Regions from separate parts of the Thalassolituus pacificus genome, predicted to be linked through region 2. Evidence: riboswitches for the same ligand, from Rfam matches in the RefSeq annotation. Region 2 holds a riboswitch; the other holds the start of a gene.
What was found. Region 2 has a riboswitch for thiamine pyrophosphate ahead of NYR02_RS09910 (TonB-dependent receptor). Riboswitches for the same ligand answer to the same signal wherever they lie in the genome.

Region 1 (7,871 bases), on a different contig from region 2:
AAAGCCCTGACGGGCCAGACGCCACGCCAGCAAGCTGCCCATCAGGCCCGCGCCGGCAATACAAACCCGACGCTGCTCGCTCATGCTTCGGCCTCCTGATAGAGCGCACTGCCGCTGGCGCGGAATTCTGCGGCTTTTTCAGCCATGCCCTGCTGCGCTTCTTCGTACTGCGGCGCGTCCTCCGCCTCCTGAGCCGAAGCAAAATCGCGCACTTCCTGCGAGATTTTCATCGAGCAGAATTTTGGCCCGCACATAGAACAGAAATGCGCCAGCTTATGGCCTTCTTTCGGCAGGGTTTCGTCGTGGTAACTGCGTGCCGTATCGGGATCAAGGGCCAGGTTGAACTGATCCTGCCAGCGGAATTCAAAACGCGCCTTCGACATCGCATCATCGTGCAGCTGCGCGCCCGGATGGCCCTTGGCTAAGTCAGCGGCATGAGCAGCAATTTTGTAGGTAATTAAGCCCTGTTTAACATCCTCTTTATTAGGCAGGCCTAAGTGCTCTTTCGGCGTGACGTAACACAGCATGGCACAGCCATACCAGCCAATTAACGCCGCGCCGATGCCTGAGGTAATATGGTCGTAGCCCGGCGCAATATCGGTGGTCAGCGGTCCTAAGGTATAAAACGGCGCTTCGTCACAATGTTCGAGCTGCATCTCCATATTTTCTTTAATTAAATGCATTGGCACATGGCCCGGACCTTCAATAAAGGTCTGCACATCGTGCTTCCAGGCGATTTTGGTTAATTCACCTAGGGTTTTTAATTCGGCAAACTGCGCTTCGTCATTGGCATCGGCAATGGAGCCGGGGCGCAGACCATCGCCGAGGGAGAAGCAGACATCGTAGGCTTTCATAATGTCGCAGATGTCTTCGAAATGGGTGTACAGGAAACTCTCTTTATGATGCGCCAGACACCATTTCGCCATGATCGAACCACCACGGCTGACAATACCCGTCACCCGTTTGGCAGTCAGCGGCACATGCGCCAGACGCACACCAGCGTGAATGGTGAAATAATCCACGCCCTGTTCGGCCTGCTCAATTAAAGTATCGCGGAATAATTCCCAGGTCAGGTCTTCGGCCACGCCGTTGCATTTTTCCAGCGCCTGATACAAAGGCACAGTACCAATAGGCACCGGTGAATTACGGATAATCCATTCGCGGGTTTCGTGAATATGATCGCCGGTGGATAAATCCATCACGGTATCGGCACCCCAGCGGGTGGCCCAGACCATTTTTTCCACTTCTTCTTCAATGGACGACGTGACCGCCGAATTGCCGATATTGGCATTGACCTTGGTGCGGAAATTACGGCCGATAATCATCGGCTCGGTTTCCGGGTGGTTAATATTATTGGGAATAACCGCCCGCCCGCGGGCGATTTCTGAACGGACAAATTCCGCGGTAATTTCTGCCGGAATCGACGCGCCGAAACTAATCCCCGGATGCTGGCTTTTTTGTGCCTCATCCAGCTGCGCCCGGCTTAAGGCCAGATTTTCGCGGATGGCCACATATTCCATTTCAGGGGTAATAATGCCCTGTCGCGCATAATGCAGCTGGGTAACATTTTTGCCCGGCAATGCCCGGCGCGGACGGCGCTTAAGTTCAAAGCGCAGTTTTTCCAGCGTCAGGTTCATATCGCGGATACGCGCATATTCGGAGCTGAAACCGGTAAGCTCCTCAGTATCGCTCCGTTCATTAATCCAGTTCTGACGCAGCGGTTGCAGACCCTTGCGTACATCAATACTGGCTGCAGGGTCGGTATAAGGACCGGAGGTATCGTATACCCGCAGCGGCGCATTGGCTTCGGTTTTACCGTTAGCCAGCTGTGTATCGGACAGCGCAATTTCGCGCAGCGCGACCTTTAAATCGGCACGGCTGCCTTGCACATAGAATTTTCCGGAAGCCGGAAATGGCTGCAGAGAGAGTTCGTCAACACGCATCTGTTCGCTTAACGATGTATGCGCTGAATTGTTTTTGCCCATGCTCAATACCTTTTTAGCCGTCGCAGACGACGGAAGAAAAATAACGGCAGGCAGCGAAGAAAAGAAAAAGATGATCACAGGCAGCAGCAAAATACTGACAGCCCACACCGTAAACGGTGACTGACCGGGGTTTAAGAAATCGGCGACAGCCGCGAAAAACCCGCTTTTCTGTTCCCTACGCTGGCACTAACCAGATCAGGTTCAACGGGATCCGCAAACACATTGCGATCTCAACCTCTTTGATGTTTCAGCACGCTGAACATCCTGAGGCACCCCGACAGAATCGGCACAGAGTGTACGGCAGAGAAGACTACGCGGACAAGACACCCGGCGGGTTATTTATGCAAAACATCCGCGCCGGGCAGGCATCAACGGCGGTCAGAAAAGCCGCCGTAAGTGAAACAGCCGGGCATTAACGCGCCAGCAGAAAATGCGCGCGGGCTGTGGCAACCGGGCTGGTGCGCTCAGTCTGCCAGGCGGTAATGGCGACGTTGGCAACGCGCGAGCCCTGACGCCAGACCTGACATTCAGCAAAGGTATCCTGATGACGCCCGGCACGCAGATAATCGAGGGAGAAATCGATCATTTTCGGTAATGCGGCAGTATCCATGGTCATCATCAGATGCAGTGACGCCGCCAGTTCCATAAAGCCGCCGATCACGCCGCCATGAATGGCCGGTAAAATCGGATTGCCGATATTGTCTTCGTTAGCCGGCAGATGAAACAGCACATCCTGACCAAAACGCTGAAATTTCAGGCCAATTAAATTGGCATAGGGAATACCATCCACCAGCGGCTGAAAATTACCGCTCTGCTGCGCCTGTTGCAGCACGGTTTCAAAACTCATTGTGCGGCTCCTGTGGTCGTTACATCATCGCCGTGCTCAATCAGGGCACGGAATTCCGGCGGTGTCATGTTCTCGCCAATGCGCATAAAAGTGGCCGCGCACTTGGCGACCAGATCGCGCTCTTCGCCCTGAAAGACTTCGCACTCGGTAAACACCACCGAACTGGCCACGCGCGTTACCCGTGCTTCGGCAAACAGATCGCGGTTTGGCGTTGCCGCTTTCATGTAGTCCATGCGCAGATCCAGTGTCGGGCACAACTCAAACCCCGGCAGCGAGGAGAACACCGCCGTACCACAGGCGGTATCCATCAGCGTGGTCAGGCTGCCGCCATGCACGGTGCCGGTGACCGGGTTGCCCACAATCTGTTCGCTGTAGGGCAAACGCATAATCAGCACATTGTCCTGTGCACTTTCCACCGTCAGCCCCAGCACCTGACAATGACGCAGGGTGGCGACAAAACGCTCGGCCCGTGTTTTAACCGATAAGCTCATAAAATCTCCACTGAGGGTGAATGTGACAGCCAGACAGGCACCGTGAATTCTATCAGGAAATGGCCTGACCGGCGCAAAGGGCGCCCGTTATACCGCAAACGCGGATTTTGGCAATGACCGCTTCGCCGACAGCGATTGACCAAATCGTTCATAACTCTGACATTCTGCGCGCGGATGCCTCAATCCTCTGCGATTGCCGTTGCCTCCCGTGCTAAGGTGTTGCGCTCAGCCATAAGACATTTGTGACCAGTAACCACGGAATTGATGTATGAATTTTGACGATTATCTGCAACAGGTTAATCAGCAGGATACGCTGGAAATCCACCCCAGCTGGGGACAGGGCCGCACCACCTTTGGCGGCCTTTCCGCGGCACTGATTCTGCACCGTATAGAACAAGGACTCGATGCCGGGCAAATTCTGCGCTCACTGAATGTCAGCTTCTGCGGCCCGCTCAATACCGGCGAGCCTTTTACGCTCAGCAGTCACAGCGTACGGGCCGGTAAATCCATTGCTCATTATCAGGGCCAGACCGTACAGCAGGATCAGGTCACTACGCTGGTTAATGCCTGTTTTGGCCGCGAACGGGAATCCGATATTCGGGTTTCTCTTCCTGCCGTTGAGTGCGGCCAGCCAGGATCGGGCCAGGCCATGCCATTTATTAAAGGACTGACACCGGAATTTACCCAGCACATTAACTTTACCTACGTTGACGGCGGCCTGCCCTTCACCAACAGCAAACACAATGTTATCCGGGGCTGGATGCGTTTTAACGATGGTGAACGCGCGCTGAGCAATGCCCATCTGGTGGCGCTGATTGATGCCTGGCCGCCAACTCTGCTGCAGAAGCTGAAAAGTCCGGCACCTTGTGCCAGCGTAACCTGGAGCGTCGAAATGGTGACACCGCTGAGCCAGCTGCCGCAGTTACCGGGCGGCAGTGACTGGCTCTGGTACGAGGCGGATATCCGCCAGGCACACGATGGCTATGGCCATACCGAAGCGCGAATTTATACCGCCAACGGTGTGCTGCTGGCGCTGAGCCGCCAGTTGGTTGTGGTTTACGATAAACGCTGAGGCCGTTCTTACGGCAGCCTGATACCTTTGTCTGACTATCAGGCTGCAACAGCACTTTCTTCCCTCTATTCCTTCCGATTAGTTGCTCAATAAGCAGCGGGCAACTATTACTTAGTCATCAATTTTTCTGCTGATGACAGCTATGGCTACCAACGTTCTGATCTGCGACGACTCAAGTTTTGCCCGTAAGCAAATGGCACGGGCGATCCCAAAAGAATGGGAAGTGGACATTCATTTTGCCGGTGATGGCGTGGAAGGCGTACAGGCCATCCGCGAAGGAAAAGGCGAAGTGGTTTTTCTCGACCTGACGATGCCCAACCTGGATGGCTACGGTGTACTCGAAACCATCCGCAAGGAAGACCTGCCCGCCATGGTGATTGTCGTATCCGGCGACATCCAGCCTGACGCTCAGGATCGGGTCAAAAAACTCGGCGCAATGGCTTTTATTAAAAAGCCAATTGATGCCGAAAAAGCCCGCGAAGTGCTGACTGAATACGGCATTCTGACAGGGGCATAATATGACAGTGACATCGACGGAAGTATCGCTGAACGAAGACCAGCGTGACTGCTATCAGGAACTGACCAACGTAGCGATGGGTCAGGCCGCTGACCGGCTGGCACGACTGCTCGACGTGTATGTGGTATTGCCCATTCCTAAAGTTAACCTGATCGAATCCAGCGACCTGCATATGGCTATTCAGGATGCAGAAACCGATTCTGCCATGTCAGCCGTATGCCAGGGCTTTATTGGCTCGGGCATTGCTGGTGAAGCGCTGCTGCTGTTTAACGATACCAGCTTCTCAGATCTGGCAGCACTGATGAACTACGGCGGCGAACTCGACCGCTATGGCGAGCTGGAATTACTGATGGACGTCAGCTCCCTGTTAATCGGCGCCTGTATTCAGGGCATTGGCGAGCAACTGGAAATTCACTTTAATCAGGGCCACCCGGTGGTGCTTGGGCAGCATTGTAAAGTCGACGACATTTTAAAAAGTGGCAATCATCAATGGACGAAAACACTGGCCATTGAAATTCACTACACCATCGAGCATGTGAATATCGACTGCGACCTGCTGCTGCTGTTTACCGAAGATTCGGTCGGAAAACTGAACAACAAAATTAATTACCTGCTGGATTAACGTATGACGGATTCAAACATTGAATTTGGTGACATCCACTGGCTGATGGATATTCTGCAGAATATTGATGTTGGCCTGGTGGTACTCGACCGGCAGTACAATATCCAGCTGTGGAATGGTTTTATGGAAAGCCACAGCGGCTTAAGTCCGCAAAAAGCCAAAGGGGAAAATCTGTTTGATTTATTCAGCGAGATTCCCAAAGACTGGTTTATGAAAAAAGCGGAACCGGTTTATCAGCTGAAAACCCGTACCTTTACCATCTGGGAGCAGCGCCCGTATTTATTCCGCTTTAAAAACTACCGGCCAATTACCGGTCGCGCGTCGGTTATGTACCAGAACACCAGCATTATCCCGCTGGAATCCATTAACCGCAGCGTTGATCATATCTGTGTGATTATTTATGACGTCACCGATATTGCCGTCAGTCGCGAAGATGTGATGTCGGCCAATCAGACTCTGAGTGAATTTAACCGTACCGATCAGCTCACCGAACTGACCAGCCGGGGTTACTGGCTGAAAGAGCTGGATCGTGAGTTTTTGCGCTGTCAGCGTTCGGTACTGCCCAGCACACTGGTGATGTTTGATCTGGATGACTTCCGCTCGATTAACGGCCATCACGGCCATCAGGCCGGTGATCAGGTGCTGCGCTCGGTGTCCGAAGGATTGCGCCAGACTTTGCGCCAGACCGATCAGATTTGCCGTTATGGTGGCGAAGTATTTGCCGCATTACTGGTGGATACCGATGAAGATGAAGCCGTTATCTTTGCCGAGCGGGTGCGCAAAATGATCGAACGGATGGAAATCAAATACGGTCAGCAAAGCATTCGCGCCACCGCCAGTCTGGGTATTGCACGCTACCAGAAAAGCTTTACTACGGCGCAGGATTGGCTGCAGGCTGCAGACAAAGCGCTGTACCATGCCAAAGAAAGTGGCCGCAACAAAACCACGGTCTTCCAGCCCAAAGCGCACTGAAATCACCCTCCCGAGGCTGACAGATATGCTCAGCCATCCTTGCTATTCCTGATCAATAACAACAAAATCACACCCGGCCACTCCGGCCGGATACTGTGAGTTTCAGGCATGTCGAGTCACTGGATACCCCGCCCTTTTATTGATGCTCCTCTGCGCGGTGCTGCCGGGCTGGGACTGAATCCACACCATCTGTGGGCTGCAGCCGGGCTTGATCCAGCCATTCTGAATAACCCGGACGGGCAAATTAATGCCAACGATTATGCCAGCCTGATGGCGGTACTCTGGGCGCACAGTGATGACGAATTAATGGGACTGGCACCGGTGCGCAGCCATTCCGGCACCTTTGCTATGATGTGCAAAGCCATCATCAGTTGTTCGTCGCTGGAACACGCCCTGCATCGGGCCCGGCGCTTTTACGCCTTGTTTGATGGGGCTCCTAATATCCGTGTGATTCATGGCCCGCAACTGTCGCGCATTCAGATAGAACACGACATGAGCTGCGATCCGGACCATTTTCTCAGCGAATCGCTGCTGGCTATCTGGCATCGCCTGAGCAGCTGGTTGGTGGGCCAGGGCATACCATTGCTGTCGGTGGGTTGCTGCTACCCACCACCCGCGCATGCTGTGCTGTATCAGAATTTATTCGCCACGCCGGTTAAATTTAATGAAGACAGCACCTATCTGCTGATCCCCAGCCGCGTTCTTACCCTGCCTGTCAGCCAAACGGCGGCTTCTCTGCGGGCTTTCCTGAATCACTCCCCGGCCGATTTTCTCGCCCGGCCGAACCCGCACGAAAGCATGACCGGTAAGTTACGCCAGCTGTTCCGCCGTTATGATATCGCCTGCCTGCCGGATCTGGCGCACAGCGCCACTCAGCTGGGAGTTTCCGGTGCTACACTGAGAAGACGTTTATTCGATGAACAGACATCGTTTCAGAAGCTGAAAGATGAGTGCCGGCTGGAAGAAGCCAGCCTGCGACTGGCACAGCAGGATACCAGCATCCGTGAGATTGCCGAGTACCTGGGATATACCGAAACCAGCACATTCCACCGCGCTTTCAAAAAATGGATGGGACTGACACCGGGTGATTACCGCAGCCAACAACAGGGCATCCGCCGCTGATTCCGGTATTTTTCCGGCAGCAGCCCGCGAGCGGCTGATCCGGGCTTTACTCTTACTGCTGTGTTTATTGCTCACTCCCTCAGCGTCTACTGCAGAAACGGATCGCTGGACGTTAACCCCTCAGGATTCCGGCCGGACACTCGGCAGCGAGTTACAATACTGGCGCGAAACCAGCAATCATCCGCTGGCATTGCATGAGTTGCTGGCTCTTCAGCCAAACTGGCAGCCACACCCTGATACGAT
Region 2 (7,871 bases):
ACAAGACGCGGTTCGCCCAGCTGACGATAAGCATTTTCGGCATAGCCATTACGAGGGTCGTTACCAAAACCACCAAAACCACGAACATCGGTTTCACGGTTGGTCAGGTTACGGCCGGCCAGTGCAAGATCCAACGGCCCCTGCTGATAGCTCAGGCGGGCATGCCAGAGTACCGAGGCGCGGGCTTTTTCATCGTGACTGTCAGAAAAATAGAATTCATCTTTAGCTTCACTTTCTGCGCGCAACGATAATGTATCGGTCAGCGCATAAATCAGCGCAGTAGCCAGGCTGTATTCCGGTGCATGTGCCTGAGCTCGACCATCTTTATTAAACTCGCCAGCAGCTGTTTGATAAGAATAATCGGAAAATTCGGTACGCAGAAGACCATAGCTGAATACCCAGTTCAGACGCTCACTGATGGCCCAGTCGCTTTCCAGCTCAAGACCATAGTTACGACCTTCAGCCGCGTTGGCCAGATAGTCCTGAAAGGTGATGCTGTTATCCGGTTTTTGTACCGCATATGAGCTTTTAACCTGCTGGTTCTTACGCTGAATATAAAATACAGCAAGGCGGGTTTTCAGTGCATTGTCTGCCAGAGACGACTTAAGACCCAGCTCAACCGTATTATTAAACTCAGTATCGAAAGTGCGGTTAGCTTCGGAAATATCCGGATCAGTATTCACGCCACCGGCTTTATAACCACGGGCCAGAGAGATGTAGCCCAGATGGTCAACACCCAGCAGTGTTTCCAGCGTAACTTTTCCGCCCCATAACGTTTCGTTAGTATCGCTGGCCACGTCATTTTTTGCAGCATCCAGCGTATTGGCATTATCACTGAAATCATTTTTCCAGTTTTCCGCACGTACGCCGTAAGTCAGCGTTGTGGATGGAGTAAAGGCTGTGCTTAGTTCTGCATAAGCCGATACCGAATCCACGGTCAGATCGCTCTGATACTGTCCGTTGTTATAGGTGTAATTGCGTTTCAGTGTTTCTTCCCGCTGCATCATATAGATGCCCGCTACCCAGTCGGTTGAATCAGAAAATAAACGGCCGTCGGTGCCGGATAGAAAGCGCAGGCCAATGCTGTTGCGATCAAAACTCCGCAGGTATTGATCAAAAGAGCTGTAACCATCAACAGGAGCCAAACAAGGCCCCTGAGTTGTATCGCATGGGTCTGGCTGGTACACAGGATCATCGCTCAGCCAGATATATTCACCGTACGCCCAGTCTTCGTCGTAACTGTATTCTGCTTTATTCCAGCTGCCGGTGATTTCACTTTCAAAGCGAACTGCGGAATTCAGTTCGCGGTTATACGCCAGCGCAAAAGCGTTGGTATCCTGTGTATCTTTACCAGGACGGTTCGACAATGTTGTGCGGTTATTATCAAGGCTGTAAGCATCGTAACCGTTATCGATATCGGCGTATAAATAGGTCAGATTTAATTCACTGCGCTCAGACAGTTGCCAGTGCAGTTTAGCGCGGGCGATTTTCTCGTCCTGGTTATTGGTGTCGTCACGGTTTAAAAATTCGTTGTCGATATAACCATCGGACTCAAAACCATGCATGGCAATACGCCCCTGCAGGTTATCACTCAGTGAACCGGATAACGCCGCCCCCAGACCATAGCTGCTGTAGTTGCCGGCTTTGGCACTGATATAACCTTCATTATTTTGCGTCGGGTCATTACTGCGGATATTGATCATGCCGGCCAGTGCGTTAGCACCAAAACGGGTGCCCTGCGGGCCGCGCAGAATTTCCACCTGCTGCACATCAAACAGGGTCGCGGCAGCACCTAAACCGGTCATATCGATACCGTCGATCACCAGACCCACAGATGGATTCACCGGATCAACAAACTGGCTGCGTTCGCCGATACCGCGAATCTGAAAATAGCGCCCACGGGAAGTACCGGAAGCAAAGTTCACGTTGGGAGCAAAGCTTAATATCTGGTCCAGATGCTGCGCCGAACGGGCTTCAATCTGCTCGCTGCCAACTAAGGTGACGGCTTCGGGAATCTGCTGCACATCGGTTTTACGGAAATCGGCCTGCACGGTTTGCGTGCTGAGGGTAACGTCATCAGCCGCCAAAGCCGACAGCGGGGCCAGTAAAACCAACAGGGAAAGCGGTGTTTTTTTCATTCAGGGTCATTCCTCAAAATACAAGAAAGACCCGGGTAGTGCGTAGGGGCCGGTTGCGTTTAACGCCAACCTCCCGGTTGTGATGCGAGCCGCCGCAGACTGTGCGTACTCACCCCCATTCCTACGCCGGTACTAACCGGATCAGGTTCTAGGGGTTTGCCGTTTACGCAGGTAAACCTATGGCATCTCAGGCCGGATTCAGACAATCGGGCCACCCCCTGGGACAGGGGCATCATAAGGGATTCACGCCGGGGAACCAATGGCGGCTTTAGGCTGATAGGAAATAACCACTTCTGCGCGAAAATGTCATCGCTGCCACGGCTGCGGTATGCGGCTGCCGAGCAGATCATCCAGCAACTGCTGTTGCTGTTCGCGCTCAGCCAGAATCGCGGCTTCGGTAAAGTCAGTTATGTCCTGATTTTTATCGCCTTCACTGACATCACTGTCGAGGCTGCCCAGCACATAGGTTCGCCGCCGCTCGTGCCATTCATTCTGACTTTGCTGCGAAGCATGCTGCAGGGTGAAATCTTCGTAGCGCAGGCTGGTTACCTCGGTGGCGCGGGCTTCAGTCTCGATGTACTGGTAGTTCTGCTTGCTGAAATCCACCAGCTCCAGCCAGGGCAAAGGCTCATAAAAGCTGGCCTTAAACTGATACGCCTGGGTTTGCTCTACGGCGAGGCTGCCGGCATCACCGGTTTCGCCTTTGGTATCCTGTGCGAAATTCAATCCAAAGCTGATTTTTTCATTATTCCGCTGTGCATCAGGATTGGGCTTGCTGACCTGCGCCTGAAAAGAAAAGCTGAAATCCTCCAGACCACTCAGCGCAGTCAAACCACTGCGGGCAAAACCCACGTCGATTCCGGTTGGCGTTTGCGGTGGCTGCTCCTGTTCCTGCCGCGCCAGATCCTGCGGATGCTGTTCGGGTTTATGCAACAGGGCGAAGGCATCGAGCATTAAATCCAGCTGCTGTTTATCGGCATTGCCGCGTTCACCGCTCTGTTCGATCAGCGTCAGATATTCTTTCAGACTGTCCTGCCGCTGTGCTTCCGTGCCTAACTGCGCCCAACCGGCTTTGCTCAGATCCAGCTTCAGTTTGTCTTCATGCAGCAGCACATTCAGGCTGCGCTGCTCATCATCGTTGCGGTATTCAATGCGCAGCAGATCGCTGCTCTCACCACCAGCGCCTTTAAGGTCGAGTGAAACCGCCGAGAATTGCTGCAGTTTATCCAGCCCCAGATTTTCCAGATCAAGATGGCCACTGGCCAGATAACGCCGTGCCAGTTTATCCAGTGATGAGGCCAGTTGCAGCGCTTCTTCCTGCTCTTCCTTACTCAGCGATTCATCCAGGGTAAAGCCCACCAGCCACTGATCTACTTCCAGTGCACGGCCATCGTCACTCTGACCCCAGCCGCTCTGATGGGTCAGGTTCAGGGTTAATTCCTTACCCGAATTGGTGGTCAGTTTCAGGCTGAATTTTTCTTCCTGATAACCGTATTTCAGGCTGACCTTGCCGATTTCTGTCAGCGCCGGACGGGTACCGTCATCGGCATAAGCGTAACGCCCGCTGGTACTGCTGAGCTGTGACACGCCGCGCCCCAGCAAATCGGTCAGCACAGCTCCGGGGCGAAAATCCTTAGGTATATTCAGGGAGTCGGAGGCAGAGACCAGCTGCTCCCGCCCCTCAGGGCTCACGCCATTAATTACTTCGGTATCGTTCAGTGAGCCGGCAAAACGCGTCCACGACTGATCGCTTTGCCACAGGTTGCGGTTAACCGGCTCGCGGTAAGTCGAATCTGCGACGGGCTGCGAGTGCAGTGACTGACCTTTTGCCGCCGCTCTCAGTTCGCTGCCGCCGGTACGCGCCAGCTGATCGGTCAGCAGGCCATCACTGGTCCGGCCCGGCCTGATAAACTGGAAACTGCCGACTTCGCTGATGCGTGGTGTAATTGCCATGGTCTGATCCCTGACCTGTGATGATGAGTTGTGATTTAACTGTTTATCGGCCAGTCACAGCATTAATTAAGACAACTATCATTTAAGCGCAGCACTTTTAATAACAGTGCAAAGGAATAACCGCCATAATTACCCTTCCTGACAATAATCCCGCTTGAAAACTGCGGAAAAATCACCATTCTTGCTGTCATAAATCCGTGCTCAAATCTGTTCTGTTGAGCACTCGTGGAACCACTGAGAACAACCCTTAAAGGAGTCGCACATGTTGCGCATTATTCTGTTTCTGGCCACCAACTTAGCCGTTGTTCTGGTGGCGAGCGTTACCCTGTCGCTGCTCGGTGTGGGCAGTTACCTGGAACGCAGCGGCAATGGCCTGAACCTCGGCAACCTGCTGGTGTTCTGTTTAGTGTTCGGTATGGTCGGTTCGGTGATCTCGCTGCTGCTGTCCAAGTGGATGGCGAAGCGCACAATGGGCGTACAAATCATCGATCAGCCGCAAAATGCCGGTGAACAGTGGCTGCTGAGCACAGTAAAAGAACTGGCTGACAAAGCCGGTATCGGTATGCCGGAAGTGGGTATCTTCGGTTCGGCGGCGCCTAACGCCTTTGCTACCGGCTGGAACCGCAACAATGCACTGGTCGCGGTATCGACCGGCCTGCTGCAGCGTATGGATAAAGAGCAGATCAAGGCAGTGCTGGGCCACGAAATCGGCCACGTTGCCAACGGCGATATGATTACCCTGACCCTGATTCAGGGTGTGGTGAACGCCTTTGTAATGTTCTTCGCCCGTATTATCGGTAACTTCGTCGATCGTGCGGTATTCAAGAATGAAGACGGTCCGGGCATCGCATTCTATGTGACGACCTTTATCGCCGAGATCGTACTGGGCATTCTGGCTTCGACCATCGTTGCCTGGTTCAGCCGTCGCCGTGAATTCCGTGCCGACCAGGCCGGTGCCGAGCTGGTCAGCCCGGCCGCAATGATCAGCGCGCTGGCTGCCCTGCAGCAAACCTACGACCAGCCAAGCGAACTGAACGGTGAACTGGTGGCCTTTGGTATCGGTGGCGAAGGCAAGATGTCTGCCCTGTTCTCCACTCACCCGCCGCTGGAACGTCGTATTCAGGCGCTGCGTGAGCAGTACGGCCGTTAATTCTGCCTGCAGGAAAACCAACGAAAACGAGCCTCAATTGAGGCTCGTTTTTTATCCGGCTAGCTCGATCAATCCAGTCCCATCGCTTTCATCATTACGTGCTGCTTAACCGGCAACAGTTTGTCGAACAGGCGCATCCCTTCGTTGCGTAATAAACGCAGCAATGGCTGATCAGCAGCGAACAGCTGCTTAAAGCCTTCCATCGCCGCCATGGTGCTGAGGTTGTCGGCCTGACGGCGGCGCTGATAACGGCTGAGCACCAGCTCACCACCAAGATCCAACCCTTTGCTGTGCGCTCGCAGGATTTCTTCCGCCAGGGTTTCGGCATCTTTAAAGCCCAGGTTCACACCCTGTCCGGCCAGCGGATGAATGGTATGTGCGGCATCACCGGCCAACACCACGCCTTCACACCAGTAATCCCGGGCATGACGCTGGCGCAGCGGGAAGCGGGCTTTGGCCGAGCTGGCCAGCACCTGCCCCAAACGCCCTTCAAACGCCTGAGTCAGAGCGGCGTTAAAGCCGGCTTCATCCATCGCCAGTACCGCATCGGCTTCCGCCGGCGAAGTCGACCAGACGATAGACGCCAGATGTTCATCACCCGGCAGCGGCAGTAACGCCAGCGGCCCTTCAGGGCGGAAGCGCTGCCAGGCGGTCGCCAGCAGCGGTTGTTCAAGCCGTACTGTGGCAACAATGGCGTGATGGCCATAATCCCACTCGGTGGTCGGCAGACCAGCCCACTGGCGCACCCGCGATAGTGCACCATCAGCACCAATCACCAGTCTGGCCAGCAACCTGTCATCGTTTTCCAGTACGACCGGGGTGTAACCTTCGGCGTCACGGTTATCGAGGTAGCGAACTTTCTGCGTCAGTACATCCACGCCCTGCGTTTCCTGCAGGCACTGCTGGATCGCCCACAACGTTTGCCGGTTTTCGACGATATGACCCAGACAGGGAGCATGCAGATCGGCGGCATCGAAGGTCACAGAACCTGTGCCTTCAGCATCCCAGACGTGCATGCCGGTGTAAGGACTGAGACGCTGCGGCGGAATCTTCTGCCAGGCGCCCAGACGGGTTAAGAAAGCCTGGGTTTTGGCGGTTAACGCCGACACGCGCAAATCATAATCGGCCAGTTCGCTGCCGCTGGCCGGAGCCTGTGTGCGGAACGCCGGATCAATCAGGGCAATGCGCAAAGGCTTTTGCTGTGCCCCCTGCACCAGCGCGCTGGCAATCGCCTGCCCCACCAGTCCGGCACCAACAATCACGACGTCATAGTTCATGCAGATTCTCCTGAAAGCGGCGTGGCCGGAAGCTTAGCGGCCCGTTGTCCTAAACCCATCGCATGACGGGTAAAGAGCTTGCGCGCGGTTGGCAGGGCCGACATGCTGAGCAGGCCAGCATCGCGCAGCAGCGCCATACCCGGCAGTTTTGAACCAAACAAGCGTGGCAACAGATCGCTGGCCATGATGGTGTTGCGCTGGTCAGCCTGCTGCTGTTGCTCGTAAGCCTGTAATAACGCCAGATCGCCCAGCGGCTGATTCTGCTGCCAGGCGTGGTTGAGGTATTCGGCCAGTACGGCGGCATCGCGCAGTGCGAGGTTAAAGCCTTGTCCGGCGACCGGATGCAGACTGTGCGCCGCGTTGCCGAGTAATACCAGCGAACGCCGCACCTGCTCTTTACTCTGCACCAGTGCCAGCGGGTAGCTGGCGCGTTCGCCGACACGCATTAAACGTCCCAGACGATATCCGATCTGTTGCTGCAGACGGGCAAGGAATTCGGCTTCGGGCAAGGCTTTGACCTGTTCAATCTGGTCATCGGCCAGCGTCCACACCACGGCGAAGTCTTTTTTATTCAGCGGCAGAAAAGCAATCGGGCCATCTTCACTGAAGCGCTCATACGCCCAGTGACCGTGTTCACGGTCGACCTCAACCTGAGTCACCAGCGCATGGGTGCCATAAGCGCGGCGTTCATGCTGAATACCCAGCTGCTGCGCCAACGCTGAACGCGCACCATCGGCCAGCACCAGCAGACTGGCCTGCAGTTGTTCGCCGTTATCGAAGGTCAGCAGCGCGCCGTCAGCGTTCATCTGTACGCCCTGCACCTGGGCCGGGGCTTTGATACTGACGCCCGGCTGTTCCAGTCCGCTTAAAAGGCCCTGACCAATCACGGCGTTTTCAACGATATAACCCAGGGCCTCGGCATTCTGTTCACTGGCGTGCAGCTGGGTCTGGCCAAAGCGGCCCTGATCAGAGACCTGAATATGCTCGATGGCACAGGCGCGTTCAGCCATCAGGCCCCACACACCCAGCTGACTGAGAATCTGTTGTGTACCGTACGACAACGCCGTCGCCCGGCCATCAAAGCTGGGCGGACGGCTGGCAATATCACCATCCCAGTTCAGCGCCTGACGGTCGATTAAGGTCAGGCTCATCCCGCGCGCCAGCGCCGGTTTTAACAGATGCACCAGACTGGCACCGACCATGCCGGCGCCCAGTACCACAATGTCAGACTGCGGGATGTGCTTGCTCATGCTGTTCCTCAGCCCGCCATCAGGGCTTCAATATCATCAATCTCTTTAACAACGGCAGCGGTCAGGACTTTGCAGCCGCTTTTGGTCACCACCACATCGTCTT

Region 1: linked by a shared signal. The riboswitch ahead of thiC (phosphomethylpyrimidine synthase ThiC) and the one ahead of NYR02_RS09910 (TonB-dependent receptor) in region 2 are both predicted to bind thiamine pyrophosphate.

Annotation. Positions count from the first base shown of each region.
Region 1 covers NZ_JAOANI010000014.1:412,854-420,724, reverse strand. Annotated here, with positions in the region: gene NYR02_RS06710 (FAD-dependent oxidoreductase) at 1-84, opposite strand, end outside; gene thiC (phosphomethylpyrimidine synthase ThiC) at 81-1,985, opposite strand; TPP riboswitch at 2,141-2,272, opposite strand; gene NYR02_RS06700 (PaaI family thioesterase) at 2,398-2,832, opposite strand; gene NYR02_RS06695 (PaaI family thioesterase) at 2,829-3,323, opposite strand; gene NYR02_RS06690 (acyl-CoA thioesterase) at 3,592-4,395, shown strand; gene NYR02_RS06685 (response regulator) at 4,538-4,912, shown strand; gene NYR02_RS06680 (histidine kinase) at 4,914-5,534, shown strand; gene NYR02_RS06675 (GGDEF domain-containing protein) at 5,538-6,506, shown strand; gene NYR02_RS06670 (AraC family transcriptional regulator) at 6,615-7,628, shown strand; gene NYR02_RS06665 (hybrid sensor histidine kinase/response regulator) at 7,591-7,871, shown strand, end outside.
Region 2 covers NZ_JAOANI010000015.1:598,405-606,275, reverse strand. Annotated here, with positions in the region: gene NYR02_RS09910 (TonB-dependent receptor) at 1-2,138, opposite strand, end outside; TPP riboswitch at 2,240-2,367, opposite strand; gene NYR02_RS09905 (hypothetical protein) at 2,445-4,091, opposite strand; gene htpX (protease HtpX) at 4,354-5,241, shown strand; gene NYR02_RS09895 (UbiH/UbiF/VisC/COQ6 family ubiquinone biosynthesis hydroxylase) at 5,310-6,518, opposite strand; gene ubiH (2-octaprenyl-6-methoxyphenyl hydroxylase) at 6,515-7,768, opposite strand; gene pepP (Xaa-Pro aminopeptidase) at 7,777-7,871, opposite strand, start outside.